Regions from separate parts of the Cytobacillus sp. BC1816 genome, predicted to be linked through region 1. Evidence: a T-box and tRNA genes for the amino acid it is inferred to sense, from the RefSeq annotation. Region 1 holds a T-box; the other regions hold tRNA genes.
What was found. A T-box is a leader RNA that pairs with one kind of tRNA and senses whether it is charged. The one in region 1 lies ahead of ACR42H_RS21350 (valine--tRNA ligase), so its partner is inferred to be a tRNA-Val.
Positions count from the first base shown of each region.

Region 2: it encodes a tRNA-Val, which carries the amino acid that the T-box ahead of ACR42H_RS21350 (valine--tRNA ligase) is inferred to sense. The anticodon was not compared.
Region 3: it encodes a tRNA-Val, which carries the amino acid that the T-box ahead of ACR42H_RS21350 (valine--tRNA ligase) is inferred to sense. The anticodon was not compared.

Region 1 covers NZ_CP195611.1:4,186,231-4,196,425, reverse strand. Annotated here, with positions in the region: gene hemC (hydroxymethylbilane synthase) at 1-275, shown strand, start outside; gene ACR42H_RS21380 (uroporphyrinogen-III synthase) at 272-1,054, shown strand; gene hemB (porphobilinogen synthase) at 1,054-2,034, shown strand; gene hemL (glutamate-1-semialdehyde 2,1-aminomutase) at 2,088-3,374, shown strand; gene spoVID (stage VI sporulation protein D) at 3,615-4,931, shown strand; gene ysxE (spore coat protein YsxE) at 5,040-6,098, shown strand; gene ACR42H_RS21355 (hypothetical protein) at 6,112-6,303, opposite strand; T-box leader at 6,543-6,799, shown strand; gene ACR42H_RS21350 (valine--tRNA ligase) at 6,857-9,502, shown strand; gene ACR42H_RS21345 (bifunctional folylpolyglutamate synthase/dihydrofolate synthase) at 9,572-10,195, shown strand, end outside.
Region 2 covers NZ_CP195611.1:169,143-179,337, forward strand. Annotated here, with positions in the region: gene ACR42H_RS00930 (KinB-signaling pathway activation protein) at 1-518, shown strand, start outside; gene pdaB (polysaccharide deacetylase family sporulation protein PdaB) at 811-1,563, opposite strand; gene ACR42H_RS00940 (hypothetical protein) at 1,708-1,938, shown strand; rRNA gene ACR42H_RS00945 (16S ribosomal RNA) at 2,205-3,754, shown strand; rRNA gene ACR42H_RS00950 (23S ribosomal RNA) at 3,961-6,896, shown strand; rRNA gene rrf (5S ribosomal RNA) at 7,021-7,137, shown strand; tRNA gene ACR42H_RS00960 (tRNA-Asn) at 7,159-7,233, shown strand; tRNA gene ACR42H_RS00965 (tRNA-Thr) at 7,270-7,342, shown strand; tRNA gene ACR42H_RS00970 (tRNA-Glu) at 7,370-7,444, shown strand; tRNA gene ACR42H_RS00975 (tRNA-Val) at 7,449-7,524, shown strand; tRNA gene ACR42H_RS00980 (tRNA-Thr) at 7,545-7,620, shown strand; tRNA gene ACR42H_RS00985 (tRNA-Tyr) at 7,636-7,719, shown strand; tRNA gene ACR42H_RS00990 (tRNA-Gln) at 7,785-7,859, shown strand; tRNA gene ACR42H_RS00995 (tRNA-Lys) at 7,865-7,937, shown strand; tRNA gene ACR42H_RS01000 (tRNA-Gly) at 8,005-8,079, shown strand; tRNA gene ACR42H_RS01005 (tRNA-Ala) at 8,087-8,162, shown strand; gene rocF (arginase) at 8,355-9,260, shown strand; gene ACR42H_RS01015 (aspartyl-phosphate phosphatase Spo0E family protein) at 9,303-9,461, opposite strand; gene sigW (RNA polymerase sigma factor SigW) at 9,636-10,195, shown strand, end outside.
Region 3 covers NZ_CP195611.1:1,172,532-1,182,726, reverse strand. Annotated here, with positions in the region: gene ACR42H_RS06315 (ThuA domain-containing protein) at 1-282, opposite strand, end outside; gene ACR42H_RS06310 (response regulator transcription factor) at 299-1,027, opposite strand; gene ACR42H_RS06305 (sensor histidine kinase) at 1,029-2,819, opposite strand; gene ACR42H_RS06300 (ABC transporter substrate-binding protein) at 2,967-4,253, opposite strand; gene ACR42H_RS06295 (carbohydrate ABC transporter permease) at 4,323-5,150, opposite strand; gene ACR42H_RS06290 (carbohydrate ABC transporter permease) at 5,150-6,091, opposite strand; partial or broken gene ACR42H_RS06285 (nuclease-related domain-containing protein) at 6,266-6,379, shown strand; tRNA gene ACR42H_RS06280 (tRNA-Leu) at 6,662-6,743, opposite strand; tRNA gene ACR42H_RS06275 (tRNA-Leu) at 6,767-6,855, opposite strand; tRNA gene ACR42H_RS06270 (tRNA-Cys) at 6,884-6,957, opposite strand; tRNA gene ACR42H_RS06265 (tRNA-Gly) at 6,976-7,050, opposite strand; tRNA gene ACR42H_RS06260 (tRNA-Gln) at 7,055-7,129, opposite strand; tRNA gene ACR42H_RS06255 (tRNA-His) at 7,188-7,263, opposite strand; tRNA gene ACR42H_RS06250 (tRNA-Trp) at 7,275-7,348, opposite strand; tRNA gene ACR42H_RS06245 (tRNA-Tyr) at 7,357-7,440, opposite strand; tRNA gene ACR42H_RS06240 (tRNA-Thr) at 7,457-7,532, opposite strand; tRNA gene ACR42H_RS06235 (tRNA-Phe) at 7,551-7,623, opposite strand; tRNA gene ACR42H_RS06230 (tRNA-Asp) at 7,649-7,725, opposite strand; tRNA gene ACR42H_RS06225 (tRNA-Met) at 7,729-7,802, opposite strand; tRNA gene ACR42H_RS06220 (tRNA-Val) at 7,812-7,887, opposite strand; tRNA gene ACR42H_RS06215 (tRNA-Glu) at 7,892-7,966, opposite strand; tRNA gene ACR42H_RS06210 (tRNA-Ser) at 7,983-8,073, opposite strand; tRNA gene ACR42H_RS06205 (tRNA-Asn) at 8,077-8,151, opposite strand; rRNA gene rrf (5S ribosomal RNA) at 8,172-8,288, opposite strand; rRNA gene ACR42H_RS06195 (23S ribosomal RNA) at 8,476-10,195, opposite strand, start outside.

The sequences.
Region 1 (10,195 bases):
CTGAGACGAACCAGACTGTACGTGCAGAGCGTGCGTTCCTTCATAAAATGGAAGGCGGATGCCAGGTTCCGATAGCAGGGTTTGCCACAATTAATGATACAGGTGAAATGGAGTTAACCGGACTTGTAGGTTCCCCTGATGGAAAAATGATTTATAAGGAGACCTTAACAGGTTCTGATCCGGAAGAGCTTGGTGTTAAGATGGCTGCCAAGCTAACCGAACAAGGGGCCAAAGAGCTGATTGACAGGGTGAAAGAGGAGCTTGACGGGCAATGAAACAGACTTCCCCTTTAGAAGGCATGACAGTTTTAGTGCCAAGAGGGAAAAAGCAGGCTCACTCCTTTTCGGCTCTCATCCAAAACTATGGGGGGATACCAGTTGAGATCCCCTTGATTGCTTTCGAGCCTTTGCAGGATAAGGAAGCTTTATTTAAAGCACATAAGCGGATTCAAACGTATGATTGGGTGATTTTCACAAGCACAACAGCTGTGGACACTTTTTTTGAAAATCTGAGTCTGGGCGGGCCTTTCCCTAACATAGCGGTTATCGGAGAGAAGACTAAGAAATTGCTTATGGATAAGGGATTAAAGGTGCAGTTTATGCCACGGGAATATGTTGCTGAAGGGTTTGTTGAGGATTTTTTGCCATTTGTAGAAGATGGAATGAAAGTATTAATCCCCAAAGGGAATCTGGCGCGTGACTATATCGCAGCCTCCCTTTCGGAAAATGGTGCAGAAGTTGATGAAATCATTGTTTATGAGACAACTTTTCCACGTGAAAGCATAGGTCTGATAAAAAAACAGCTTTCAGGAAAAGGGTTAGATATTCTTGCTTTTACCAGCCCTTCCACAGTAGATCATTTTATAGGGGCTTTAAAGGAGCTTGGATATCAGAATGCTGTTAAAGACAGTGTGGTAGGCTGCATCGGGCCTGTGACTAGAGAACGCGCAAAGGCCTGTGGGCTGCAGGTTCATGCAGTTCCTGAAGAATATACAGTACATAGCATGCTTAAGAGCATTATTAGCTACTTGGCAGAAATCAGGAGGGGAAATTAATGGATCTTCAATTTAATAGACATAGACGCCTTCGCAAAAGTCCGAATATGAGAGCGCTTATCCGTGAGAACTTCTTGCGTACAGAGGATTTAATTTATCCGATTTTCGTGGCAGAAGGAGACAGCATTAAAAGAGAAATCCCTTCAATGCCGGGAATATACAATTTGTCGCTTGACTACCTCGAAGAGGAAATGAATGAGGTCGTTTCTCTTGGAATAAAATCGGTGCTCCTATTTGGAATACCTAAAGAGAAAGATGCATGCGGGCAGCAGGCTTATCATGATCATGGAATCGTGCAGGAAGCTGCAAGATTAATAAAAGCTAAATATCCGGAAATTATCGTAATTGCTGATACATGCCTCTGCGAGTATACCGATCATGGCCACTGCGGATTGATCGAAAATGGAGAAGTGCTGAACGATGCATCACTTAAACTGCTTGTGCAGACAGCTGTCAGCCAGGCTAAAGCAGGAGCAGACATAATTGCCCCATCAAATATGATGGATGGATTTACAGCAGCCATCCGAGCAGGTCTTGATGAAGCGGGATTTGAAGATATCCCGATTATGTCTTATGCGGTTAAATACGCATCTGCATTCTACGGTCCTTTCCGTGATGCAGCTGACAGCACACCTCAATTTGGCGACCGAAAAGCATATCAGATGGATCCTTCAAACCGCATGGAAGCCATGCGCGAAGCGGAATCTGACTTAATGGAAGGGGCTGACTTCCTGATTGTTAAACCGGGAATGCCTTATCTGGATATAGTTCGGGATGTTAAAAACAACATCAACCTGCCGATAGTGATTTATAATGTGAGCGGTGAATATTCAATGGTTAAAGCTGCTGCACAGAACGGCTGGATCGATGAACAGAAAATCGTAATGGAAATGCTCACAGGCATGAAACGTGCAGGAAGTGATTTAATTATTACTTACCATGCGAAAGATGCGGCAAGGTGGATTAAGGAACAGGACTAATAATAGATGTCTTGCTAATTGAAAACTTCTTATTAAACGAAAAGAGGGATGACATGCGCTCTTACGAAAAATCTATCAAGGCTTTTAAAGAGGCAAGCGAATTGATGCCTGGAGGAGTAAACTCTCCTGTACGTGCCTTTAAATCAGTTAATATGGATCCCATTTTTATGGAACGCGGACGAGGCTCTAAAATCTACGATATCGATGGAAATGAATATATCGATTATGTTTTGTCCTGGGGCCCATTAATCCTGGGCCATACTAATGAACGTGTGGTCGAGGGTATAAAGAAAGTAGCTGAAATGGGGACAAGCTTTGGAGCTCCTACCGAAATCGAGAACGAGCTTGCCAAGCTGGTCATTGAACGCGTGCCTTCCATTGAAGTGGTACGAATGGTTTCTTCCGGAACAGAAGCTACTATGAGTGCCTTGAGGCTTGCTCGAGGATATACCGGCCGAAATAAAATCATGAAATTTGAAGGCTGCTATCATGGCCACGGCGATTCCCTTTTAATCAAGGCTGGCTCTGGTGTAGCAACTTTGGGGCTGCCAGACAGTCCGGGGGTTCCCGAAGGGGTTGCCAAAAATACAATTACGGTTCCTTACAATGACCTTGAAAGCGTAAGATATGCCTTTGAGCAATTCGGAGACGATATCGCAGGTGTGATTGTGGAACCGGTAGCGGGAAATATGGGTGTCGTTCCTCCTCAGCCAGGCTTTCTTGAAGGCTTAAGAGAAATTACAGAGCAAAACGGCTCCCTGCTTATTTTTGATGAAGTAATGACTGGTTTCCGCGTCGGCTATAATTGTGCGCAGGGCTACTTTGGCGTGACGCCGGATATTACATGTCTTGGAAAAGTTATTGGCGGTGGGCTACCAGTCGGTGCATATGGCGGAAAAGCGGAAATTATGAAGCAGATTGCACCAAGCGGTCCAATTTACCAGGCAGGAACACTATCAGGAAACCCTCTTGCCATGACAGCCGGTTTCGAGACCTTAAGCCAGCTGACTCCACATTCCTATAAGGAATTCGAAAGAAAAGCAGACAGACTGGAAGAAGGGCTTAAAGCAGCTGCTGAAAAATATGATATTCCACACACCATTAACCGTGCTGGATCTATGATTGGCATCTTCTTTACAAATGAAGCTGTGATTAACTATGAAAAAGCCAAAACATCCAACCTGGATTTCTTTGCAGAGTACTACAGGGAAATGGCAAACCAGGGAGTCTTCCTGCCGCCATCCCAATTTGAAGGACTCTTCCTCTCAACTGCACACACGGATGAAGATATCGAAAAGACTATCCAGGCAGCTGAAAAGGCATTTTCAAAATTAAAATAAGCAAGACTTGACACTCATCGATTGATGGGTGTTTTTTTATGCCCTTGTAATTATTATTTGAGTCTTTATGCATCCTTTGGATGCGCAGCCGAGAGAAAATCTTATCAATGGTTACTTTTTTCTAAATTTATCTAAGATTCCCTCAGAGCGCTATTTTTCTAATCATAAAGTATCCTAATCCCTCATAGGATTGTTAATGACATAGTGATTAAACGTAAAGATTCGAAGGGAGGAGTCGCTTTGTCTCAGGGGAATCCATCGTGCTTACGATTTTCTTTAGAAGAATCAGTATGGTTTCAAAAAGGACAGGAAGTATCGGACCTGATTACCATCTCGTTAGACCCCAATATAACAATTCAGGAAAGCGATCAATATGTAACAATCCAGGGAGCACTTGAACTGGCAGGTGAGTATAGACGCAACGATGAAGAAGTATCCGAGGAAGATCAAGAGGATTTGGCAGTCACCAAATTCGTTCAGACAATTGAAGAAAGAGGAGAAGGAATTTGTGAATTCAAACACTATTTTCCTGTCGATATCACCATACCGAATAATAGAATCCAAAGCATCTACGATATTGATGTTGCGGTAGAGTCGTTCGATTATGTTCTGCCGGAAAGAAGCTGTATGAAATTGACAGCTAATTTAACCATAACCGGATTATATGGTGATCAGCAGCATGTTCCTGTTCAAGAATGGGAGGAAGAAGCGGAAGCTGAAACTGAAAATGAAACGGAAGAATTAGAGATTTTAAACAGATCTTCTGAAGTTGCAGAGGAGACAGAGGAAGAAGAAATAATACAGCACGAATGGGCGTCATATCAGCAAGAAGAACAGGAGCAAGAGGAAGAAAGAGAGGAAGAAATAGAGGAAGAAACAGAGGAAGAAACAGAGGAAGAAACAGAGGAACAAACAGAGGAACAGGTATACGCTGCTGCCGAGGAAGATATACGGGAAGAGGACCCGCAGGAAGAGCAGTCAGAAACCGATGAGGTTTATATTCCATTTGAGGCAGAAGCAAGGAAGCAGCCTGAAGTGGAAGAGCAGACCGTCATTAAACCATCAGCGCCGGCAGCGCTCGAAGTAAAACAAGAGCAGCCGGAAGAAGAACAGACTCCGAAAAGTGCACCGGAAATATCTTTTTCTTCTCAGCGCAATGAGGAGGAAGCACCACCAACCGCACAGGAAATCTATCAAATGACGGAAGCGTCCGAATCAGATAGTCCTTCCTTTGAAAAGAAACCTGTTCAGGCGGCTGCACAGGAAACTCATGAGGAAACTGAGGAATCCTCATCCTCTTCAGAACAGGAAGCTAAGAAGAAGAAACTCTCCAAGAAGAAAAGCATGTCTTTAACAGAGTTCTTTGCCCGTAAGGAAGAGACAGAGGAACATGTTAAGCTCAAGGTTTGCATTGTGCAGAACGGCGACACAATTGATGCCATTGCTGAAAGGTATGATATACCAGCCCAGCAGCTATTACGGGTGAATCACCTTGAAATCAATCAGGATATTTATGAAGGGCAAGTGCTGTACATTCCTGTTGCGGTAGCCCATTAAATGGTTAAAAGCTGAGCAGGTATTGATAACCCGCTCAGCTATTTTCGTTTAACCAATATATTTCAAAATTACATCATTTTTTCTCATTCTGGAAAGTGAGTGGTTAAGGTGGAAGAAAAAAATCGGCTGCGGAAAGTCTCCCCTATTTTAAATCATTATTCATTAGAGCCGCATTTTGTAGAGGAGTTTGGGAGAGTTCAGAAGGTTTACAGCAGCAAAGGTGTGTTTGCTTTAAAGAAAATAAAGCCTCAGCATGGAGCTGATTTTATAAGGCATGTACAAACCCTCTTTCAAAAAGGCTATAACAGAATCGTCCCTATTTACCCGACGGTGGATGGAAGATATGGGGTGCTCCATCAGAATGAATTATTTTATTTAATGCCATGGATGCCTAATGAAGAAAAAGAGGATAGATTTGAGAGGCATCAGCAGATGCTGAGGGAATTGGCTAGACTGCATACATTGTCCTCGCGGGAAGTTCCTATAAACAAGGAAGACCGAACCGAACATTATGAAAAAACTTTGCAGGAATGGGAGAAAGAAAAGGAGTTTTTAGAGGGATTCATTGAAGCCTGCGAAAGAAAAGAGTATATGTCTCCTTTTGAGCTAATGTTTTCCCTATATTTTCACGACGTCAGCCAGGCACTAAAATATTCCACAAACAAATTCAAAGATTGGTATGAAAAAACAAAAGAAAACGACAAAGCACGAACGGTAATCATTCATGGGAAAGTTTCAACCGAGCATTTTCTATACGATGAAAGGGGATATGGGTACTTCACAAATTTTGAAAATGCAAGACAGGGATCGCCGCTCCATGATGTATTGCCGTTTTTATCAAGGACACTGAAAACTTATCCAAAAAGATCAGAAGAATGTGTAGAGTGGATTTACACTTATATGAAATACTTTCCATTTAGAGACGATGAGATGCTGCTGTTTCAAAGCTACTTTGCTCATCCGGGTCCTATTATCAGGGCTGCTGAACAATATTATAAAGGGGAGGGGAAAAGGGGAGAGAGAAAGGCTGTCCAGCATTTGCAAAGGCAGTATTGGCTTTTGAAAAATATTGAATATGCTGCAATGAGAATCGATGAGATTGAGAGGCAAAAACAAGAAGCTAAAGCAGCTGCCGAAGCTCAAGCGCAGGAAGGAGCCCAAAGTTAAAAGATGCGGGCTCCTAAACCAATTGAAGATGGAAAGCGATAGCAATCAGAATGAACAGCGATAGCAGCAGTACATCAAAGGTGGTAGGCAGCAATATTGTTCTTATGCCTTGAAAAACACAGAACGGGATTATGAACTGTGCACACACATTCCTGAAAGTTCTTAACCAGGGAGGCAGTGTGTAAGGATTATATTTTCTTCTCATTGTCGCATGCCCCTTTCCCAAATGTTCATATGTATATTCTATGATTCATTTTTCTGTAAAGTGCCTATTTTCGTTTCTTTACTGTACAACAGTATTTTAAAATTCCCCTGAAGAAATCTTTTTCAGGCAAAATCATCATCACTTCGATGGAAATAATGAATAATATATAAAAAACTCGGGTATCCTTATTGACTATAACAGTCTTTATTGGGTAGTATATTTTATATATAAAATTGTATATCGATGCTAAGACAGGGAAGAGTACAATAGCCATTTGCCTTTTAGAGAGGAAAACCAGCAGCTGAAAGGTTATCCAGGCAAAACTGTTGGAAGGTCGCCCTAGAGCATCTTTTGCGAAAGGCAGCAGCCAAGTAGTAAAAGACGGGAAATCCGTTATCTGTTTAAGTGTCAATCTCTATAAGAATGTCTTTCCCTGATTTTCTTTAGTGATTGAAAAAAAGGTGGTACCGCGAAGCAAACTCCATTCGTCCTTTTATGGCGAATGGAGTTTTTTATTTTTTAGGGATTGCTTTTCAGAAAGGAAGAATGACACATGGATAATAATGAATTATCAATGCCGACGAAATATGATCCGCAGGCGATTGAAAAAGGACGATATGACTGGTGGCTGGAAGGTAAGTTCTTTGAAGCAAAAGACGATGAAACAAAGCAGCCATATACAATTGTGATTCCGCCTCCGAACGTAACAGGAAAGCTTCATCTCGGCCATGCATGGGATACGACTCTTCAGGATATCCTTACACGAATGAAGCGTATGCAGGGATATGATGTTCTATGGCTTCCAGGAATGGACCATGCGGGCATCGCTACTCAGGCAAAGGTTGAAGAAAAGCTTCGCAATGATGGCAAAAGCCGCTATGATTTAGGCCGTGAAAAATTTGTAGAAGAAACATGGAAATGGAAAGAGGAGTATGCCAGCCATATCCGCCAGCAATGGTCAAAGCTTGGATTGGGCCTTGATTACAGCCGCGAACGTTTTACACTGGATGAAGGCCTTTCAAAAGCTGTAAGAGAAGTTTTCGTTTCACTTTATAATAAAGGATTGATTTATCGCGGCGAGTACATTATCAACTGGGATCCGTCCACAAAAACGGCTCTTTCTGATATCGAAGTTATTTATAAGGATGTTCAGGGTGCCTTCTACCATATGAGATATCCTTTATCGGATGGTTCAGGACATATCGAAATTGCAACTACACGCCCTGAAACGATGCTTGGCGATACAGCTGTAGCAGTACACCCGGAAGATGACCGCTATAAGCATTTAATCGGCAAAACAGTTAAACTGCCGATCACAGGACGCGAAATTCCGATTGTTGCAGATGATTATGTAGAAATGGATTTCGGGTCAGGCGCAGTAAAAATTACGCCGGCTCATGACCCAAATGATTTTGAAATAGGAAACCGCCACAATCTTGAAAGAATTCTTGTAATGAATGAAGACGGCACAATGAACAGCAGAGCCGGTAAATACCAAGGTATGGACCGATTTGAATGCCGCAAGCAAATCGTGAAGGATCTTCAGGAAGAAGGAGTACTTTTCAAAATTGAAGAACATATGCATTCTGTGGGCCATTCAGAGCGCAGCGGCGCAGTTGTTGAACCTTATCTTTCAACACAATGGTTTGTAAAAATGCAGCCTCTTGCTGATGAAGCCATCGCTCTTCAAACTAAAGAAGAAAAAGTAAACTTTGTTCCAGAGCGATTTGAAAAAACGTATCTGCGCTGGATGGAAAATATCCGTGACTGGTGTATTTCGCGCCAGCTTTGGTGGGGACATCGGATCCCGGCCTGGTACCACAAAGAGACAGGTGAGGTTTTCGTAGGGCACGAAGCACCTGAAGATGTTGAAAACTGGGAGCAGGACAAAGATGTTTTGGATACCTGGTTCAGTTCAGCCTTATGGCCATTTTCAACAATGGGCTGGCCGGATACTGACTCAAGCGATTTCAAGAGATACTATCCGACTGCTGCTTTGGTAACTGGCTATGACATCATTTTCTTCTGGGTATCGCGAATGATCTTCCAGGGACTAGAATTTACAGGAGAGCGCCCATTTCAGGATGTATTAATTCATGGTCTTGTTCGTGACTCACAGGGTCGCAAGATGAGTAAGTCCCTTGGAAATGGCGTTGATCCAATGGATGTAATTGATCAGTATGGTGCTGACTCACTCCGCTATTTCCTTTCTACAGGAAGCTCGCCGGGACAGGATCTGCGCTTCAGTATGGAAAAGGTTGAGGCTACATGGAACTTTGCCAATAAAATTTGGAACGCATCCAGATTTGCATTAATGAACATGGATGGATTAACATACGAAGAAATTGATTTAAGCGGTGAAAAGTCTGTTGCCGATAAATGGATATTAACCCGTTTGAATGAAACAATTGAGACGGTTACAAGATTGTCTGACCGCTACGAGTTTGGCGAGGTTGGCCGAGTGCTATATAACTTCATTTGGGATGACTTCTGTGATTGGTATATAGAAATGGCAAAGCTTCCACTGTATGGAGAAGATGAAGCTGCCAAGAAAACCACTCGTTCCATCCTGGCATATGTTCTGGACAATACAATGCGACTGCTGCATCCATTTATGCCATTTATCACGGAAGAAATTTGGCAGAACCTTCCTCATTCAGGTGAATCCATTACGGCTGCCACATGGCCGGCAGTTAACGGTGATTACACTGATGATCAGGCTGCAAATGAAATGAAGCTGCTTGTAGAAATTATTCGCTCTGTCCGCAACAGCCGTGCTGAAGTGAACACGCCGATGAGCAAGAAGATTAAAATGATGGTAAAAGCTAAGGATGAGGAAATTCTGGGCATACTGGAAAATAACCGTGCCTATATTGTACGATTCTGTAACCCTGAAGAACTGGTGCTGGCTCTTAATGTTGAGACGCCTGATAAGGCAATGACAGCAGTTGTGACTGGTGCAGAAATCATCCTTCCGCTTGAAGGCCTGATTAACATTGAAGAGGAAGTTGCCCGCCTTCAGAAAGAATGGGATAAATTAAATAATGAAGTTGAAAGAGTCCAGAAGAAACTTTCAAACGAAGGCTTTATTAAAAAAGCGCCTGAAAAGGTAATTGAAGAAGAGAAAGCAAAAGAACAAGACTACAGCGAGAAGAGAGCTGCTGTAGAAACGCGCATTAAAGAGCTAAAAGGAGAATAACTAATAGTTGCGGAAGGCGGGTCCATATGAAGGATTCGTCTTCCTTCCTGTATAACGGAGGTGCATTTTATGTTTTCTACTTATGAGGAAGCACTGGGATGGATTCATTCTAGGCTAAGACTGGGAATGAAGCCGGGACTGCAAAGGATGGAATGGATGATGGAAAAACTCGGGCATCCCGAGAGAAGAATTAAGTCCGTCCATATTGGCGGAACGAATGGAAAAGGCTCAACAGTTACGTTTTTAAGATCCATTCTTCAAGAGGCGGGTTATTCTGTCGGAACTTTTACATCGCCATATTTTGAGAAATTTAATGAGCGGATTTCTCTGAACGGTATTCCGATTAAGGATGAAGATCTTGTTCGGCTTGCTAGTGATATATATCCGCTGGCGATTGAATTGGAACAGACGGAACTTGGCGGTCCAACCGAGTTTGAAATCATTACCGCCATGGCTTTCCAATATTTTGGCCATGTACAGCCGGTGGATCTCGTTTTGTTTGAAGTGGGGCTTGGCGGAAGGTATGATTCTACTAATATCATCTATCCTGTATTATCAATCATTACAAGCATCGGACTCGATCATACAGCTATCCTTGGGAATACATATGAGGAAATTGCTTTTGAAAAAGCGGGAATAATTAAACCCGGAATCAGTGTTATTACAGCTGTTAAACAAGAAGAAGCGCGCGCT
Region 2 (10,195 bases), 1.3 Mb from region 1:
ACTTCGATTTCCTTGAGGTTCTGTCGGTATTCTTCTGGCTTATAGGTGTAGGGTTAATCTTCAGCATCATTAGCCAAATGGGCTTCTTTGCATATTTGACAGTACACCGTTTTGGGTTGGGGATTTTTAAAGGATTGTGGAATCCTATTCAGATTGTCCTAATTTTATTTGCTTTGTTTGACCTGGTTTACTTCCGCTATAAGGCTTTTGCGGGCGGGGGAGACAGCGTGATTCCATATATTGGAGTAGCGGCTTTTCTTCTTATAGTCGCACTTATAGTTGCAGCAATTAAAACAAAGCAGACCAATCAGCATGCATTTATTCCTGCAGTATTTTTTATGGTGGTTGTAACCGCCATTGAGTGGGTGCCGGTCTTAAGGGTAAATGAGGAAAGCTGGCTATATCTTATGCTGTTTCCATTATTAGTCTGCAACACTTATCAGCTGCTTATCCTTCATAAATTAAATGAGGATTCTCAAAAACAAAGAAGCAATCTAGCTCAAAAGCCATCCAAATAATGGATGGCTTTTGTTTATAATTAAGGTAAAATTTTGAATGTAATAATTGTCTAGCGCAAGCATCCCCCTGAGTCCACAAGCTTTTCTTGTTTCGCTCCTAGGGACCCGAGACATAAGCCAATCCCTTCCGGAAGGAAAGAACACCTTCTTGCAGGGCTCGTCTGGTGCCTGAGGCCGCAGGACAAGGAAGGCTTCGTCAGCATAAACATCGCACAAACCAAAGCGGCCGCTTTTGGGAGGACGTTGCGTTTTTAGTATGCGTCCATTCGTGGGCAAGGCGTTTTTCGCCTTTCTATTTTATTTCATTTGTCTTCGTCTCAGCATTAGCAATCATTTCAGAAACGGAAACGAATTTGAGTCCCTTGGCTTCTACATCGTTTAAAATGAGCGGAAGAGCTTTGGCTGTTTGTTTTGCAGAATCGGATGCATGCAGAAGTACAATGTCTCCTTTTTTTGCTTTTGATACATTTTCTGCAATCCTCTCTGCACCCGGATTGGTCCAATCCTTTGAATCAACGCTCCAATGGACAACAGTGTAGCCCATCCTTTCAGCAACCTTTAACGTTTTCTTGTCAAAATGTCCCGTTGGGGCGCGCACGAGCTTAATATCTTTAATATTCAGCTTTCTAAATGCTTCCTGTGCCTTTGCGAGATCTCTCCTGATTTTGTCTTCTTCCAGCTCTGTATAATCTTCATAGCCATAGCCCAGAATTCCAATTTCGTAACCTTCTTTCACGATTCTTGAAACTAAATCCGGATGGCGTTCAGCCCAGGAACCCGCCAGAAAAAAGGTCGCTGCTTTAACATTCTCTTTTTTGAGAATATCCAATATGGGCTCTGCTTTTACATCCCCCCACCCTATATTAAAAGTGAGGGCTAAATCTTTTTCCCCTTTGTATATCGCTTTAGGCCCGTCTTTGGCTGAAAAAGCAGGCAAATGGACAATGCTCTGCATATAGAGGAACCAAGCTGTGAAAAATGCTGCAATGACAACCAGCGAAACTTGTTTTAAAGACTTACCATTCAATACATAAAAAAAGTTCATAACTATTCACCTCGTCCGATACCTTCCTAATCCATACCTATGCTGAACTTGTCTCTTCCATGTATAAAAAATTCACTCATAATAAATCCTAAATGGAAAAATACTACAGAAAACAAATTGAATAATACATTGGAGGCCATCAAAATGATTGGAATGCTATTAAACCAAAAAGAGCTGAAAGAAATGGAGTACCTCATTAAGCGGGAAATGGACGAAATATTATTCGATTTAAAAGATGACAGGATCGACCACATTGTCAAAAGAGCTATGGAAGAACGATATAAAATCTTATTTTCTTTATTTCAGCGTATGGCAACACCAGCAGATTGCCTTAAATATATGCGTTCCCGACAGGATCGGGAAAAGAAGGGATAATAAATATTTCTTTTCTTATTAAAAAAATATAAAAAAGTTGTTGACTTGTTATTGGTATCTTGGTATATTAATAAACGTCGCTGATGACGGAAAGCACCAATAAAAACAACTTAAAAAAAAGTTGTTGACGTCGAAGCTGACACGTGATATATTAAGAAAGTCGCTTCTGAGCGGCGGATTGATCTTTGAAAACTGAACGAACAAAAACGTCAACGTTAAATCATTAGTCTTTTTTGAAAAGACAACTTATGAGCTTAATCAACTCTTATATGGAGAGTTTGATCCTGGCTCAGGACGAACGCTGGCGGCGTGCCTAATACATGCAAGTCGAGCGGACAGATGGGAGCTTGCTCCCTGAAGTCAGCGGCGGACGGGTGAGTAACACGTGGGCAACCTGCCTGTAAGACTGGGATAACTCCGGGAAACCGGGGCTAATACCGGATAATTCTTTCCCTCACATGAGGGAAAGCTGAAAGATGGTTTCGGCTATCACTTACAGATGGGCCCGCGGCGCATTAGCTAGTTGGTGAGGTAACGGCTCACCAAGGCAACGATGCGTAGCCGACCTGAGAGGGTGATCGGCCACACTGGGACTGAGACACGGCCCAGACTCCTACGGGAGGCAGCAGTAGGGAATCTTCCGCAATGGACGAAAGTCTGACGGAGCAACGCCGCGTGAGTGATGAAGGTTTTCGGATCGTAAAACTCTGTTGTTAGGGAAGAACAAGTACCGGAGTAACTGCCGGTACCTTGACGGTACCTAACCAGAAAGCCACGGCTAACTACGTGCCAGCAGCCGCGGTAATACGTAGGTGGCAAGCGTTGTCCGGAATTATTGGGCGTAAAGCGCGCGCAGGCGGTTCCTTAAGTCTGATGTGAAAGCCCCCGGCTCAACCGGGGAGGGTCATTGGAAACTGGGGAACTTGAGTGCAGAAGAGAAGAGTGGAATTCCACGTGTAGCGGTGAAATGCGTAGAGATGTGGAGGAACACCAGTGGCGAAGGCGACTCTTTGGTCTGTAACTGACGCTGAGGCGCGAAAGCGTGGGGAGCAAACAGGATTAGATACCCTGGTAGTCCACGCCGTAAACGATGAGTGCTAAGTGTTAGAGGGTTTCCGCCCTTTAGTGCTGCAGCAAACGCATTAAGCACTCCGCCTGGGGAGTACGGCCGCAAGGCTGAAACTCAAAGGAATTGACGGGGGCCCGCACAAGCGGTGGAGCATGTGGTTTAATTCGAAGCAACGCGAAGAACCTTACCAGGTCTTGACATCTCCTGACAACCCTAGAGATAGGGCGTTCCCCTTCGGGGGACAGGATGACAGGTGGTGCATGGTTGTCGTCAGCTCGTGTCGTGAGATGTTGGGTTAAGTCCCGCAACGAGCGCAACCCTTGATCTTAGTTGCCAGCATTCAGTTGGGCACTCTAAGGTGACTGCCGGTGACAAACCGGAGGAAGGTGGGGATGACGTCAAATCATCATGCCCCTTATGACCTGGGCTACACACGTGCTACAATGGATGGTACAAAGGGCTGCGAGACCGCGAGGTTAAGCGAATCCCATAAAACCATTCTCAGTTCGGATTGCAGGCTGCAACTCGCCTGCATGAAGCCGGAATCGCTAGTAATCGCGGATCAGCATGCCGCGGTGAATACGTTCCCGGGCCTTGTACACACCGCCCGTCACACCACGAGAGTTTGTAACACCCGAAGTCGGTGGGGTAACCTTTTGGAGCCAGCCGCCTAAGGTGGGACAGATGATTGGGGTGAAGTCGTAACAAGGTAGCCGTATCGGAAGGTGCGGCTGGATCACCTCCTTTCTAAGGATATTTACATGAAACGTGACGCGTTTTGTTCGTTCAGTTTTGAGAGTTCAATCTCTCAATGAAAGATTCGTTCTTTGAAAACTAGATAATGATTATGAAGAAGCAATAACCGAGTAATCGCCATTTTAGTGAATTCTCTCTATGTTAAATAGAGTAAAAAACCTTTGATCTTGTTCATCTTCGATGAACCTGTCAAATACGGTTAAGTTAGAAAGGGCGCACGGTGAATGCCTTGGCACTAGGAGCCGATGAAGGACGGTACTAACACCGATATGCTTCGGGGAGCTGTAAGTAAGCTTTGATCCGGAGATTTCCGAATGGGGAAACCCCCTATCCGTAATGGGATAGGATCTTTACCTGAATACATAGGGTATGGAAGGCAGACCCGGGGAACTGAAACATCTAAGTACCCGGAGGAAGAGAAAGCAAACGCGATTCCCTGAGTAGCGGCGAGCGAAACGGGATTAGCCCAAACCAGGAGGCTTGCCTCCTGGGGTTGTAGGACACTCTATACGGAGTTACAAAGGAACGAGGTAAATGAACAGGTCTGGAAAGGCCGGCCAGAGAAGGTAAAAGCCCTGTAGTTGAAACTTCGTTCCCTCCAGAGTGGATCCTGAGTACGGCGGGACACGAGAAATCCCGTCGGAAGCAGGGAGGACCATCTCCCAAGGCTAAATACTCCCTAGTGACCGATAGTGAACCAGTACCGTGAGGGAAAGGTGAAAAGCACCCCGGAAGGGGAGTGAAAGAGATCCTGAAACCGTGTGCCTACAAGTAGTTAGAGCCCGTTAATGGGTGATAGCGTGCCTTTTGTAGAATGAACCGGCGAGTTACGATTACATGCGAGGTTAAGTTGATGAGACGGAGCCGCAGCGAAAGCGAGTCTGAATAGGGCGAATGAGTATGTGGTCGTAGACCCGAAACCAGGTGATCTACCCATGTCCAGGGTGAAGTCCAGGTAACACTGGATGGAGGCCCGAACCCACGCACGTTGAAAAGTGCGGGGATGAGGTGTGGGTAGCGGAGAAATTCCAATCGAACTTGGAGATAGCTGGTTCTCTCCGAAATAGCTTTAGGGCTAGCCTCATGTAGTAAGAGTCTTGGAGGTAGAGCACTGTTTGGACTAGGGGCCCCCATCGGGTTACCGAATTCAGACAAACTCCGAATGCCAAAGACTTATCCATGGGAGTCAGACTGCGAGTGATAAGATCCGTAGTCAAGAGGGAAACAGCCCAGACCACCAGCTAAGGTCCCAAAGTATACGTTAAGTGGAAAAGGATGTGGAGTTGCTTAGACAACCAGGATGTTGGCTTAGAAGCAGCCACCATTTAAAGAGTGCGTAATAGCTCACTGGTCGAGTGACTCCGCGCCGAAAATGTACCGGGGCTAAACGTATCACCGAAGCTGTGGATTGACATCTTACGATGTCAGTGGTAGGAGAGCGTTCTAAGGGCGTTGAAGCGGGATCGCAAGGACCCGTGGAGCGCTTAGAAGTGAGAATGCCGGTATGAGTAGCGAAAGATGGGTGAGAATCCCATCCACCGAATGCCTAAGGTTTCCTGAGGAAGGCTCGTCCGCTCAGGGTTAGTCGGGACCTAAGCCGAGGCTGAAAAGCGTAGGCGATGGACAACAGGTTGATATTCCTGTACCACCTCTTTACCGTTTGAGCAATGGGGGGACGCAGGAGGATAGGGTAAGCGCGCTGCTGGATTAGCGCGTCCAAGCAGTTAGGCCGGTAACGAGGCAAATCCCGTTACCACATAGGCTGAGCTGTGACGGCGAGGGAAATTTAGTACCGAAGTTCCTGATTCCACACTGCCAAGAAAAGCCTCTAGCGAGGGAAAAGGTGCCCGTACCGCAAACCGACACAGGTAGGCGAGGAGAGAATCCTAAGGTGAGCGAGAGAACTCTCGTTAAGGAACTCGGCAAAATGACCCCGTAACTTCGGGAGAAGGGGTGCTCATTAGGGTGAATAGCCCTGATGAGCCGCAGTGAATAGGCCCAGGCGACTGTTTAGCAAAAACACAGGTCTCTGCGAAGCCGCAAGGCGAAGTATAGGGGCTGACGCCTGCCCGGTGCTGGAAGGTTAAGAGGAGAGGTTAGCGCAAGCGAAGCTTTGAATCGAAGCCCCAGTAAACGGCGGCCGTAACTATAACGGTCCTAAGGTAGCGAAATTCCTTGTCGGGTAAGTTCCGACCCGCACGAAAGGCGTAACGATCTGGGCACTGTCTCAACGAGAGACTCGGTGAAATTATAGTACCTGTGAAGATGCAGGTTACCCGCGACAGGACGGAAAGACCCCGTGGAGCTTTACTGTAGCCTGATATTGAATTTTGGTACAGCTTGTACAGGATAGGTAGGAGCCTGAGAAGCCGGAGCGCTAGCTTCGGTGGAGGCGTCGGTGGGATACTACCCTGGCTGTATTGAAATTCTAACCCGCGCCCCTTATCGGGGCGGGAGACAGTGTCAGGTGGGCAGTTTGACTGGGGCGGTCGCCTCCTAAAAAGTAACGGAGGCGCCCAAAGGTTCCCTCAGAATGGTTGGAAATCATTCGCAGAGTGTAAAGGCACAAGGGAGCTTGACTGCGAGACCTACAAGTCGAGCAGGGACGAAAGTCGGGCTTAGTGATCCGGTGGTTCCGCATGGAAGGGCCATCGCTCAACGGATAAAAGCTACCCCGGGGATAACAGGCTTATCTCCCCCAAGAGTCCACATCGACGGGGAGGTTTGGCACCTCGATGTCGGCTCATCGCATCCTGGGGCTGTAGTCGGTCCCAAGGGTTGGGCTGTTCGCCCATTAAAGCGGTACGCGAGCTGGGTTCAGAACGTCGTGAGACAGTTCGGTCCCTATCCGTCGTGGGCGCAGGAAATTTGAGAGGAGCTGTCCTTAGTACGAGAGGACCGGGATGGACGCACCGCTGGTGTACCAGTTGTCTTGCCAAAGGCATCGCTGGGTAGCTATGTGCGGAAGGGATAAGTGCTGAAAGCATCTAAGCATGAAGCCCCCCTCGAGATGAGATTTCCCATAGCGTCAAGCTAGTAAGATCCCTGAAAGATGATCAGGTTGATAGGTCAGAGGTGGAAGCGTGGCGACATGTGGAGCTGACTGATACTAATCGATCGAGGACTTAACCACATTGGTGAATTCTCGGCATATGCTTCTTCATGCATTATCTAGTTTTGAGGGAACGAGAAAATGAAATTTCCTCTTGAAAAAAACACCAAAAGAAAGTATAATCATACTTGTCTTTTGAAAATAGTCTGGTGGCGATGGCGAGAAGGTCACACCCGTTCCCATACCGAACACGGAAGTTAAGCTTCTCAGCGCCGATGGTAGTTAGGGGCTGTCCCCTTGTGAGAGTAGGACGCTGCCGGGCTGTTTACTAAAATACCAATTTTCCGCAGTAGCTCAGTGGTAGAGCATTCGGCTGTTAACCGAACGGTCGCAGGTTCGAATCCTGCCTGCGGAGCCATTTTCATAAAGCCCCTTTTGGGAATTATGAGCTGTTGCTTCCATAGCTCAGCAGGTAGAGCACTTCCATGGTAAGGAAGAGGTCACCGGTTCGAGCCCGGTTGGAAGCTCTTTTAATTTAGACAACTAGAGTACTAGGCCCCTTGGTCAAGCGGTTAAGACACCGCCCTTTCACGGCGGTAACACGGGTTCGAATCCCGTAGGGGTCACCATAATGGAGGATTAGCTCAGCTGGGAGAGCATCTGCCTTACAAGCAGAGGGTCGGCGGTTCGATCCCGTCATCCTCCACCATTAATTTAAATGTACAAGCTGCCGGTGTAGCTCAATTGGTAGAGCAACTGACTTGTAATCAGTAGGTTGGGGGTTCAAGTCCTCTCGCCGGCACCATCTTGTTTTATAGATGGAGGGGTAGCGAAGTGGCTAAACGCGGCGGACTGTAAATCCGCTCCTTCGGGTTCGGCAGTTCGAATCTGCCCCCCTCCACCACTTATTTTTAATAAAAACACAAAAAACTGGACAAGATATGAATGTCCTTTTTATTTTGTCATTATTGGGCTATAGCCAAGCGGTAAGGCACCGGACTTTGACTCCGTCACTCGCAGGTTCGAATCCTGCTAGCCCAGCCAATTTCGAGCCATTAGCTCAGTCGGTAGAGCATCTGACTTTTAATCAGAGGGTCGAAGGTTCGAGTCCTTCATGGCTCACTTTATAGAAAAACACAGACCTTGGGAATCGATTCCTGAAGGTCTTACTTTTCATATAAATATGTTTGCGGAAGTAGTTCAGTGGTAGAACATCACCTTGCCAAGGTGGGGGTCGCGGGTTCGAATCCCGTCTTCCGCTCCAAATAAATGGGGCCTTAGCTCAGCTGGGAGAGCGCCTGCTTTGCACGCAGGAGGTCAGCGGTTCGATCCCGCTAGGCTCCACCATTATACATCATACGACAATCCTTAAACCATCATGGTTTAGGGATTTTTTATTTCTCATCATTAGAGGTGAACACCTGGTTGTTAGGACTTTCTTCCCCGGAAACCGCATATATATACACGATTTTGTCGAGTTGAGTCATGTGTTTGAAAGCGGTTAAAATATGAGTATGAAGGGAAAGGGAGGACTTTACTATGAAAAGACAGAAATTATCGATAATTGGAATGCCGATGGATCTTGGCCAGATGAGACGCGGTGTGGACATGGGGCCAAGTGCGATCCGATATGCCGGTGTAAATGAACGATTAAAGTGTTTATTCGAAGAAATCCATGACCAGGGCGATATTGCCATCGGCCGTCCAGAAGTTCAAATCGATCCAAATTCAAATCTTAGAAACTTGGACCTTATTGCTGAAAAGACAGAAAAACTAGGCGAAGAAGTTGATAAAGCAATAGAAAGCGGTTCTTTTCCATTAGTACTGGGCGGCGATCACAGCATCGCAATCGGAACCTTGGCCGGTGTTTCGAAGCACTATAAAAATCTTGGGGTAATCTGGTATGATGCCCACGGTGATTTAAATACAGCTGAAACTTCACCATCAGGGAACATACACGGTATGCCTCTTGCAGTAAGCCTGGGAATTGGCCACCCGCTTTTAACCAATGTAGGGGGATATGCTCCAAAGGTTAAGCCAGAGAATATTGTCATTATTGGGGCAAGATCTTTGGATGAAGGAGAGCGGGAGCTTATTAAGGAAAGAGGCATTAAAGTATACACCATGCACGAAATCGACCGGATTGGGATGACAAAGGTCATGGAGGAGTCTATTACATACTTAAAAGAAAGAAATACAGATGGTGTTCATCTGTCTTTAGATTTGGATGGACTGGATCCGCATGATGCCCCTGGTGTTGGAACTCCAGTTATTGGAGGTATCAGCTACCGTGAAAGCCACTTGGCCATGGAGATGCTTGCAGAATCGCAGATCATTACATCGGCTGAATTTGTAGAGGTTAACCCAATTTTGGATGACAAAAACAAAACAGCTACTGTGGCAGTCGCGCTTATGGGTTCATTATTTGGCGAGAAGCTTCTATAATAATAGAAAAATAAAAATGAGCAGAACGTATACAAGTTCTGCTCATTTTTTTGCTGTAAGTGTATAATATTTATTTAGAAGCTGATCGAGTTTCGTGCTCGTATCAACTACCAAGTGGTCTGTAAAAGAAGCGGAAGCTGTTAACTGAATCATTCTTGATCTGCAATCCTCAATATCTCTCAATAATTCCTTAACACACACCGTAACCAACCCTTTTCGATTAATTTAGTACTTTTATACCCTAAAAGGAAAAAAATAAACCAGAATAAGTAAAAATTTGCTAATATAGAAATTGAATGTTTTTTAATTAAAATGAAACCTTTTCCGCTATCGATTCGTATTATCGATTAGCCGCACTGGAGCGGAGGTAAAAAAATGGAGACAATCGTAAAGAAGAGGATAAAGCAAGTATTAAAAGGCGACCAGGATGCTTATGCTGAAGTTGTTGAAATATACAAAGATAAAGTTTTTCAGATTTGCTACAGAATGCTGGGAAACAGGCATGAGGCAGAGGATATCGCACAGGAGGCTTTCTTAAGAGCCTATGTTAACATTGCCAGCTTTAATATTGACTTGAAATTTTCCACGTGGCTCTATCGGATTGCCACTAACCTTTGTATAGACAGAATCAGAAAAAAGAAGCCTGATTATTATCTGGATGCAGAGGTCGCAGGAACGGATGGACTGAACATGTATTCTCAAATTGCTTCAGATGCGAGGCTGCCGGAGGAAGATGTTGAAAGCCTGGAACTGCAGGAAACAATCCAAAGGGAAATATCGAAGCTTCCGGAGAAATATCGTTCGGTTATTGTTCTAAAATATATTGAAGAATTATCGCTGAACGAGATCAGTGAAACGCTGGACCTTCCTCTGGGAACGGTTAAAACCAGAATTCACCGGGGCAGGGAAGCACTTAGGAATCAATTAAGATACGT
Region 3 (10,195 bases), 2.3 Mb from region 1:
CAGCCCCATTCCGTCCAGCACTCTTTGTTTTACTTTTTCAACGGTTGCATCCTCAACTTCCCCATGCGCAAGATGTCCCCACCAGACCAAAACGTCTGTTTCCTGTAAAACAGCATCACTAAGTCCATGCTGGGGCTCATCCAATGTAGCTGTCTTTACTTTATGATCTTCTTCCTTTAAAAAGTCTGCAATGGCACGGTGAATACCATCCGGATAGACAGACTTTACCTTTTCATCCCTTTGTTCATGTCGATTCTCATTCCAAACAAGCACGTTGATCATGATCTTCCTCCTTCTGTTAATTCATACTTCGATATTCATTTGGGGAAATCCCCACTGTCTTTTTAAACACTTTGCTAAAATACTTTTCATCCTGATAGCCGACCTGGAAAGCAATTTCATAGATTTTCAGTTTAGGGTTCTGCAGAAGCTCTTTTGCCTTGTTCATTCGAACATTCGTAATAAAATCTGTTATGGTAGCCTGGTATTCCTGTTTAAACTTCCTGGAAATGTACTCCCTGCTTAAATAAAATCTATCTGCAATTTCCTGCAGGTTAATATCCTTGTTATAGCTTTCCAGCAAAAACTGTTCTATTTGCTGAATCACATTCATCTCTCCGTCATGCTCCTGCTTGCATTCCTCAGGAGTACTTTGCTGTTTCCATTCATTTATAGCTTTTTCCAGGGTTTCATTCAGTATTTCAGGATCAATAGGCTTCAAGATATAATCAAAGCTTTTATAACAGATGGCATTCCTCATATAGTCAAAATCATCATATCCGCTGACGACAATCGTCTTGCTGGATAAACCCGAAGAATGAATCCATTTTAAAAGGCTTATGCCATCTCTCTTTGGCATGCTCATATCAGTGAATATGATTTCCGGGCGATGCTCTTTAATCAGCTTTATGGCCTCATTTCCATCAACAGCCTCCATGATTGTGTCAATACCAAAGCGGCTCCAATCTCCCAGAAGAAGCAAGCCTTCCCTCACATGTTTTTCATCATCCACAATAATTGCTTTCATCTTATCCACCTTCCATCCTTTTTGGAAGTTTAATAGAAACAAGCAGCCCGCCTCGCTCAAGATTCTTAAGCTGCAGGAATGCCCGATTGCCATAATAGAGTTTTAACCGGGTGTAAACATTCTTCAGTCCGATATTCGTTAACTCACCCTTTTGCCCCATCCTGTCATTCATCAAATGAAATCGGATTTCCTCCAGCCTGCTCTCAGAGACGCCTGTGCCATTATCCTCGATCAGAATATCCAGATAAAATTCATCCTGTCTGCAGGTGATACTAACCTCTCCAGCTTTTTCCCGCGCATCAAAACCATGCTTAAAGTAATTCTCCACTATTGGCTGTAGAATCATTTTCGGAACAGGAAACCCCATTGCTGCTTCATCAAGCTGAAAACTGAACTGAAGCTGGTCACCAAACCTCTCTTTTTGCAGCAGGAGATAAGACTTGGTATGTTCGATCTCTTTTTGAAGAGGAACCATATCCTCCTCCATATTCATACTGTACCGCATGATTTTAGAAAGGCGGGTAACAGACGAATAAATCTGCGGACCCTGATTTTTTAATGCTGCTGTTCCGATAGACTGCAACGCGTTATATAAAAAATGCGGATTAACCTGTGACTGCAGAACCTTTAGCTGATTGGTCTTGTTTTCAAGCTGAAGTTTATACTCCCGATTGATTAAATCATTAATTTTATCGATCATTTGTTTAAAACGATCACCGAGATAGCCAATCTCATCATTGCCGAAAGATTGAAAACGGACATTAAGGTTTCCCTTTTCAACCTGATCAATATATTTCAGCAGGATTCTGATTGGTGAAGTGATTCTAACAGAGATAAATAGAGTGGCAAGAATAACCAGTATGAGTCCTATTACACCAAACATGATATTGATTTTCGCCACGCTGAATGCACTTTCATATAAAGTGATATATGGGACACGCTTAACAAGATACCAGCCGCCAGAATTTTGCGATAATTGATCGTATATCATGACGCCGTTGAAAGAACCTTCTTTCCATTCAACCGTGCCATTTTCTTTATTTGTACTCATTACCCAATCGATCCAATCAGTCGACTTAGAATCTTCATCAGTTTCATCAGTTGAACGGTAGATCAATTCACCTTCAGGAGATATTATATAGAATTCTTCATTTTCACCCGAATAAAGATTACGGCTGATATTGGTTATTTGATCTGGTGAGAACTCCAGTGAGATATATGCCAATACATCATCTGATGGAATATTGATTAAAGATCTGTGAAGCGTTATTACATTTTTAGGCTTTTTGTCCTCAGGCTCCTTTATCTTATGAATAGGCTCAAGATACATATTACTTGGACTTTCTTTGGCTTTTACGTAAAATTCCTGATTGGCATTTGTCAGCTTCTTTGAAAAAATAACTGTAGAGCGCCTGGAAGCTGTTATAAGACGATCTTCCTTTGCAACAGCAATGTTAACTCTTTTGATATTTTCTTCTGCATACAGTATGGTAGAAATTACATTTCTTACAGCTTCCACTGCCTGATAATTATTTTCCTTTTGGGGATCTTTTAAAAAGTTTATTAAACCTGGATTATTGTAAAGGGATAGTGTTAATCCGTCCAGCTCATTTATGTAACCCTCCAGGTTCACTTTTCCTTGATATAATAGGTTGCTATTTTCCTTAATGGCCTGGTCTTTCAATGATTCCGCTGTATGATAATAAGTGATGATTATAGACGCCCCAAATGGAACGATCGTGGCTACCATCAATAGAACAATCAGTTTATTTCTAATGCTCTTTTTGAACATTTACATCCCCCGCTGCTTTGTCTTTTACAATAGTATAAAGCGAACTTCCCTTTTTGGGGATGCCTTTTTGTTATGGGGTTTTGCATATAATTAAAATATAAAACAGAAAGCATATCTTCCGCAGACATGCTTCCTGTTTAACCAAATTTATTTCAGATTATCCCAGGATGCCTGGAAGCGTTCTACGACCGTATCATAGTCAATCTTTCCTGCAGCGTATTCCTGGATTGTTGCAGCAAACTCTTTATTTGCACCATCCGGCCACCTGAACCATGTCCAAGGAACGGTTTTCTCTTCCTTAGAATACTCAAGAATATGCTGTCCAAGCGGGCCTAAACCGGTTGGTTCTATATTGTCGAAGGCAGGAATGAACGCAAACTCTTCTGTGATATAACGCTTTCCTGTTTCAGAAGAAACCATCCAGTCAAGGAATAATTTTGCTTCTTCAAGATGCTCTGAATTTTTATTAAGAACCCAGTTGTTCGGAACGCCTACCGGTAAACGGTCTGCTTCAGCCTCATCATCAGTAAGCGGAATTGGCAGGAATCCCATATTAATTTCAGGGTTGATTTCAAGAATCATGTTTTCTGTCCAGTTCCCCTGCTGAAGCATTGCTGTATTGCCGGATGCAAATAGCGTTACTTGCGTATTATAATCTGTTGTTAATGGATTATCATTTCCAAAGTTTATTTCAGTATCAAGCACTTCTTTGAACTCTTTAAATTTATCATTGCCAGTAATTTTTTCAGATCCGCTGTATAAGCCCTCAATAAATGCCACCGGATCTTCCTGCTGTGCAAATGGAATATTTAGTAAATGCTGGCCAATGACCCACCACTCTCCATAACCGGCAGAGAAAGGAGTAATTCCTTTATCTTTTAGTTTTTCAGAAGCATCCTTCAGTTCAGAAATCGTATTAGGTGGTTCAGTGATGCCTGCTTCTTCAAATAAATCCTTATTATAAATGAAACCGTATCCTTCAAGGTTTACAGGCATTCCATAAAGTTTGCCGTCTGTATCAGTCATTGGAACTTTTCCAATTGGAAGCACATGCTCTGCCCAAGGCTCATTCGAAAGATCTGCAAGATGCTCTTTCCAAAGCTCCAATTCTTTAAATCCGCCATTGTTAAAAATGTCAGGCTGTTCGCCGGATGCAAACTTTGCTTTTAATGCAGCACCATAATCAGCACCGCCGCCGACTGATTCAAGCTTTACTTTAATATTCGGATGCTCTTTTTCGAATTCACCGATCATTGCCTGAAGCTGATCGGCAATCTCCACTTTAAACTGGAACAAATTCAATGTTACCACTTCATCATCATTATTTGAATCATCCTTTGGCTTTTCATCCCCTGAAGAGCTGGAAGAAGAACAGCCCGCCATAATGCCCGCCATCAGAACCAATGACAGCAGTAATAGAGCAAAGCGTTTCATTTTGTTTCCCCCCTGAATAATTTTTTATATAAACTTTAACAGCCCATATGGCCGCAAAAGTCTCTATAACTACTTGATGGAACCTTGTGCAATGCCTTTAATAATATGCCTCTGCAGAAACAGGAAGAAAATAACAACAGGTGTAATGCCCATCACAAGGGCGGCCAGTCCCATGTCCCATTGCTTTGTATATTGTGCAAAGAATGAACTTGTGGCCAAAGGAATCGTCCTTAGTTCTGCATCCTGAAGCACAAGAAGTGGCAGAAGATAATCATTCCAGATCCATAATGTATTTAAAATAATAACCGTTACAGTGATTGGCTTTAGAAGCGGAAAAACAATTCTCCAAAAGACCCCAAACTGGCTGCACCCATCAATTCGGGCCGATTCTTCTATCTCTATTGGAACTGTTTTAATAAATCCGTGATACAGGAAAAGCGATAATGGTACACCAAAGCCAAAATACATAATGATGAGACCAGGTATGCTGTTTGTCAGATTCAGCGTGCCTCCCAGCTTCATCAGCGGTATCATGACCGTCTGGAAAGGAATAACCATCGCAGATACAAATAACGCAAACAGGATTTTGCTGAATTTCCCCGGGGTTCGGACCATCTTCCAGGCAGCCATGGAACTAATGACAACCAGTCCAATATTGCTGATCACCGTAATTATAAGCGAATTCCAGAAGGCCCGCGGGAAATTAATAATATCCCATACCTTCAAGTAATTGGAGAATAAAAACTCCTGCGGCCACGCTGCAGCATCAATCAAAATATCTGCAAAACCTTTTACAGAATTGATGATCACGAAATAAAAAGGTATGAGGAATATGATTCCTAATACGATTCCGATAATCTCGAGCAGAAACGTAACCTTCGTATATCTGGGACTCATTAGGCCTCAACCTCCCTTTTCTTGGTCATCATAACCTGAACCGTTGTAAAAATTGCTACAACAAGGAAGAACAAAATGGATTTCGCGGTACCCAGACCATACCGGTTATTCTGGAATGCTTCCTGATAAATATTAATTGCAACAGATTGTGTTGAATTAAATGGACCTCCGCCTGTCAGTGAAATATTCAGGTCGAAAATCTTAAATGCCATTGAAATAGTTAAAAAGAAACAAATCGTAAACGCCGGCAAAATAAGAGGAATAATAATTTTCGTCAGAAGTGTCCAGCTTGATGCCCCATCGATCCTGGCGGCCTCCAGCAATGTCTGATCAACCCCCTGCAGCGCTGCAATATAAATAACCATCATATATCCGCTGATCTGCCAGGCAAACACAATTACAATTCCCCAGAATGCTGTTGACTCATCCCCAAGCCATGGCAGCTTAAATACGGATAGATCTGTAAGATTTCCAATTGCAGCAAACCCTTTTACAAAAATAAACTGCCAGATGAACCCAAGCAATAATCCCCCGATAACATTAGGAATGAAGAACACAGTCCGCAATAAATTTCTGGACTTCAATGCTGCGTTCAATAATAATGCAAGCCCAAAACCTAGTAAATTACTAATAATAACCGAGGCTAACATAAACTTGGTAGTAAAAATGAAGGAATCAAAAAACTTGGGATCATTTTTAAAGATCTTTATATAATTTTCAAGTCCGACCCACTCAACTACAGAACTGACACCATTCCAGGAAGTAAAAGAATAATAAATTCCCATCAAAAAAGGAATGATTTGAATCACCAGGAAAAAAATCAATGCCGGTCCTACAAATGCGCTGTATGTTAGCATTTTTTTCAGATTTGCTTTTTTCCTGGATACTGTTTTAACCTCTGAATTGACTGCTGCTTCCCCGACTTCAATCTTTGTCTCCAAATCTCTTCACCGCCCCCTCATCTCTTGCAAACGCTTTCCTACATTATATTTGAAACCGTTTGCATATATAGGTGACTGGATTGACTAAAATGGTGCAATATTTTGACTTCTTTAAAAGGATTAGCTTGTGGAAATGGAAAACATTGCATAGAATGAAGCTATCTTGAACATAGAGATGTGGGCTTTTTCCAAATAGATTCATTATTAATCACTGGAGGCTGCATCTACATTTTTGAAGTCAAGAATTATGAGGGAGACTTTTATATCGAACAGGACAGATGGTATACAGCACCATCCTAATAAAAGTTGTTTCAATGCAGGGTTCCGAAAGATTCAGAGGGTGGTTTCGAGAGGGGGTTCTTAACTGTTCGGAAGGTTCCTATGAAACAAGATAAACCAGGTTTGAATTACTAAAGTAAGCAACAGATGTGTGTTACGTCCAAGATAGATAATATTACATCACAATCAGCAGAATGGCTGCATTGATATTTGCTATCCGCTTTAAAAATTTGCACAGATATTAATTAAACAACAAAAAAAGATTTCCCTATTGGGAAACCTCTTTTTAGATACCGGTGGTCGGGGTCGAACCGACACTCCAGAAGGAACACGATTTTGAGTCGTGCGCGTCTGCCAATTCCGCCACACCGGCATATTAAAATGTAGTAAATCTTGTGGTGCCGAGGACCGGAATCGAACCGGTACGGTAGTCACCTACCGCAGGATTTTAAGTCCTGTGCGTCTGCCAGTTCCGCCACCCCGGCGTATATCAGCGAATCAAGATTTAGATTATGGAGGCGGCAACCGGATTCGAACCGGTGGTAAAGGTTTTGCAGACCTCTGCCTTACCACTTGGCTATGCCGCCATAAAATGAAGTTTATTCTGGAGCGGAAGACGGGATTCGAACCCGCGACCCTCACCTTGGCAAGGTGATGTTCTACCACTGAACTACTTCCGCAAAATGGCTGGGCTAGCAGGATTCGAACCTGCGAGTGACGGAGTCAAAGTCCGGTGCCTTACCGCTTGGCTATAGCCCATTGATAGTTCATATCACATTTATATGAGAGTTATACTCGTACTGTTACTATAAATTTATGGGGCGACTGATGGGAATCGAACCCACGAGTGTCGGAGCCACAATCCGATGCGTTAACCACTTCGCCACAGCCGCCATTATAATATTGGCAGGGGTAGTAGGAATCGAACCCACATCAAAGGTTTTGGAGACCTTCGTTTTACCATTAAACTATACCCCTATATAAATTGGTGGAGGGGGGCAGATTCGAACTGCCGAACCCGAAGGAGCGGATTTACAGTCCGCCGCGTTTAGCCACTTCGCTACCCCTCCATATTAGCATAAAGAATGGTGCCGGCAAGAGGACTTGAACCCCCAACCTACTGATTACAAGTCAGTTGCTCTACCAATTGAGCTACACCGGCAAATCAATTCAGTAAAGGTGGCTCAGGACGGAATCGAACCGCCGACACAAGGATTTTCAGTCCTTTGCTCTACCGACTGAGCTACTGAGCCACATATTATTTACTTTTTGTAAAAATGGCGGTCCGGACGGGACTCGAACCCGCGACCTCCTGCGTGACAGGCAGGCATTCTAACCAACTGAACTACCGGACCAGATTGCGGGGGCAGGATTTGAACCTGCGACCTTCGGGTTATGAGCCCGACGAGCTACCGGACTGCTCCACCCCGCGACAATAATATGGTGGAGGATGACGGGATCGAACCGCCGACCCTCTGCTTGTAAGGCAGATGCTCTCCCAGCTGAGCTAATCCTCCAAAATGGTGACCCCTACGGGATTCGAACCCGTGTTACCGCCGTGAAAGGGCGGTGTCTTAACCGCTTGACCAAGGGGCCAATATAGAAATTATAATGGCGGAGAGCAAGGGATTTGAACCCTTGATACGCGGTTAGCGTATACACGATTTCCAATCGTGCTCCTTCGGCCACTCGGACAGCTCTCCATTTGGCTCCGCAGGTAGGATTCGAACCTACGACCGTTCGGTTAACAGCCGAATGCTCTACCACTGAGCTACTGCGGAATAATGATATTTGTAAAACAGCCCGGCAGCGTCCTACTCTCACAAGGGGACAGCCCCTAACTACCATTGGCGCTGAGAAGCTTAACTTCCGTGTTCGGTATGGGAACGGGTGTGACCTTCTCGCCATCGCCACCAGACTATTTTTTCAAAGACAAGTATTATTATACCGTCTTTTTATCATTTTTCAAGAGGAAATTTACTTTTTTTCGTTCCCTCAAAACTAGATAATGCATGAAGAAGCATTTGCCGAGTATTCACCAATGACTTGTCTAGCTTCGGCTCCTAACTTCTCTCGAAGTTGAACAGTCGCCTCCGCTTTTCGTTTTGGTTAAGTCCTCGATCGATTAGTATCAGTCAGCTCCACATGTCGCCACGCTTCCACCTCTGACCTATCAACCTGATCATCTTTCAGGGATCTTACTAGCTTGACGCTATGGGAAATCTCATCTCGAGGGGGGCTTCATGCTTAGATGCTTTCAGCACTTATCCCTTCCGCACATAGCTACCCAGCGATGCCTTTGGCAAGACAACTGGTACACCAGCGGTGCGTCCATCCCGGTCCTCTCGTACTAAGGACAGCTCCTCTCAAATTTCCTGCGCCCACGACGGATAGGGACCGAACTGTCTCACGACGTTCTGAACCCAGCTCGCGTACCGCTTTAATGGGCGAACAGCCCAACCCTTGGGACCGACTACAGCCCCAGGATGCGATGAGCCGACATCGAGGTGCCAAACCTCCCCGTCGATGTGGACTCTTGGGGGAGATAAGCCTGTTATCCCCGGGGTAGCTTTTATCCGTTGAGCGATGGCCCTTCCATGCGGAACCACCGGATCACTAAGCCCGACTTTCGTCCCTGCTCGACTTGTAGGTCTCGCAGTCAAGCTCCCTTGTGCCTTTACACTCTGCGAATGATTTCCAACCATTCTGAGGGAACCTTTGGGCGCCTCCGTTACTTTTTAGGAGGCGACCGCCCCAGTCAAACTGCCCACCTGACACTGTCTCCCGCCCCGATAAGGGGCGCGGGTTAGAATTTCAATACAGCCAGGGTAGTATCCCACCGACGCCTCCACCGAAGCTAGCGCTCCGGCTTCTCAGGCTCCTACCTATCCTGTACAAGCTGTACCAAAATTCAATATCAGGCTACAGTAAAGCTCCACGGGGTCTTTCCGTCCTGTCGCGGGTAACCTGCATCTTCACAGGTACTATAATTTCACCGAGTCTCTCGTTGAGACAGTGCCCAGATCGTTACGCCTTTCGTGCGGGTCGGAACTTACCCGACAAGGAATTTCGCTACCTTAGGACCGTTATAGTTACGGCCGCCGTTTACTGGGGCTTCGATTCAAAGCTTCGCTTGCGCTAACCTCTCCTCTTAACCTTCCAGCACCGGGCAGGCGTCAGCCCCTATACTTCGCCTTGCGGCTTCGCAGAGACCTGTGTTTTTGCTAAACAGTCGCCTGGGCCTATTCACTGCGGCTCATCAGGGCTATTCACCCTAATGAGCACCCCTTCTCCCGAAGTTACGGGGTCATTTTGCCGAGTTCCTTAACGAGAGTTCTCTCGCTCACCTTAGGATTCTCTCCTCGCCTACCTGTGTCGGTTTGCGGTACGGGCACCTTTTCCCTCGCTAGAGGCTTTTCTTGGCAGTGTGGAATCAGGAACTTCGGTACTAAATTTCCCTCGCCGTCACAGCTCAGCCTATGTGGTAACGGGATTTGCCTCGTTACCGGCCTAACTGCTTGGACGCGCTAATCCAGCAGCGCGCTTACCCTATCCTCCTGCGTCCCCCCATTGCTCAAACGGTAAAGAGGTGGTACAGGAATATCAACCTGTTGTCCATCGCCTACGCTTTTCAGCCTCGGCTTAGGTCCCGACTAACCCTGAGCGGACGAGCCTTCCTCAGGAAACCTTAGGCATTCGGTGGATGGGATTCTCACCCATCTTTCGCTACTCATACCGGCATTCTCACTTCTAAGCGCTCCACGGGTCCTTGCGATCCCGCTTCAACGCCCTTAGAACGCTCTCCTACCACTGACATCGTAAGAT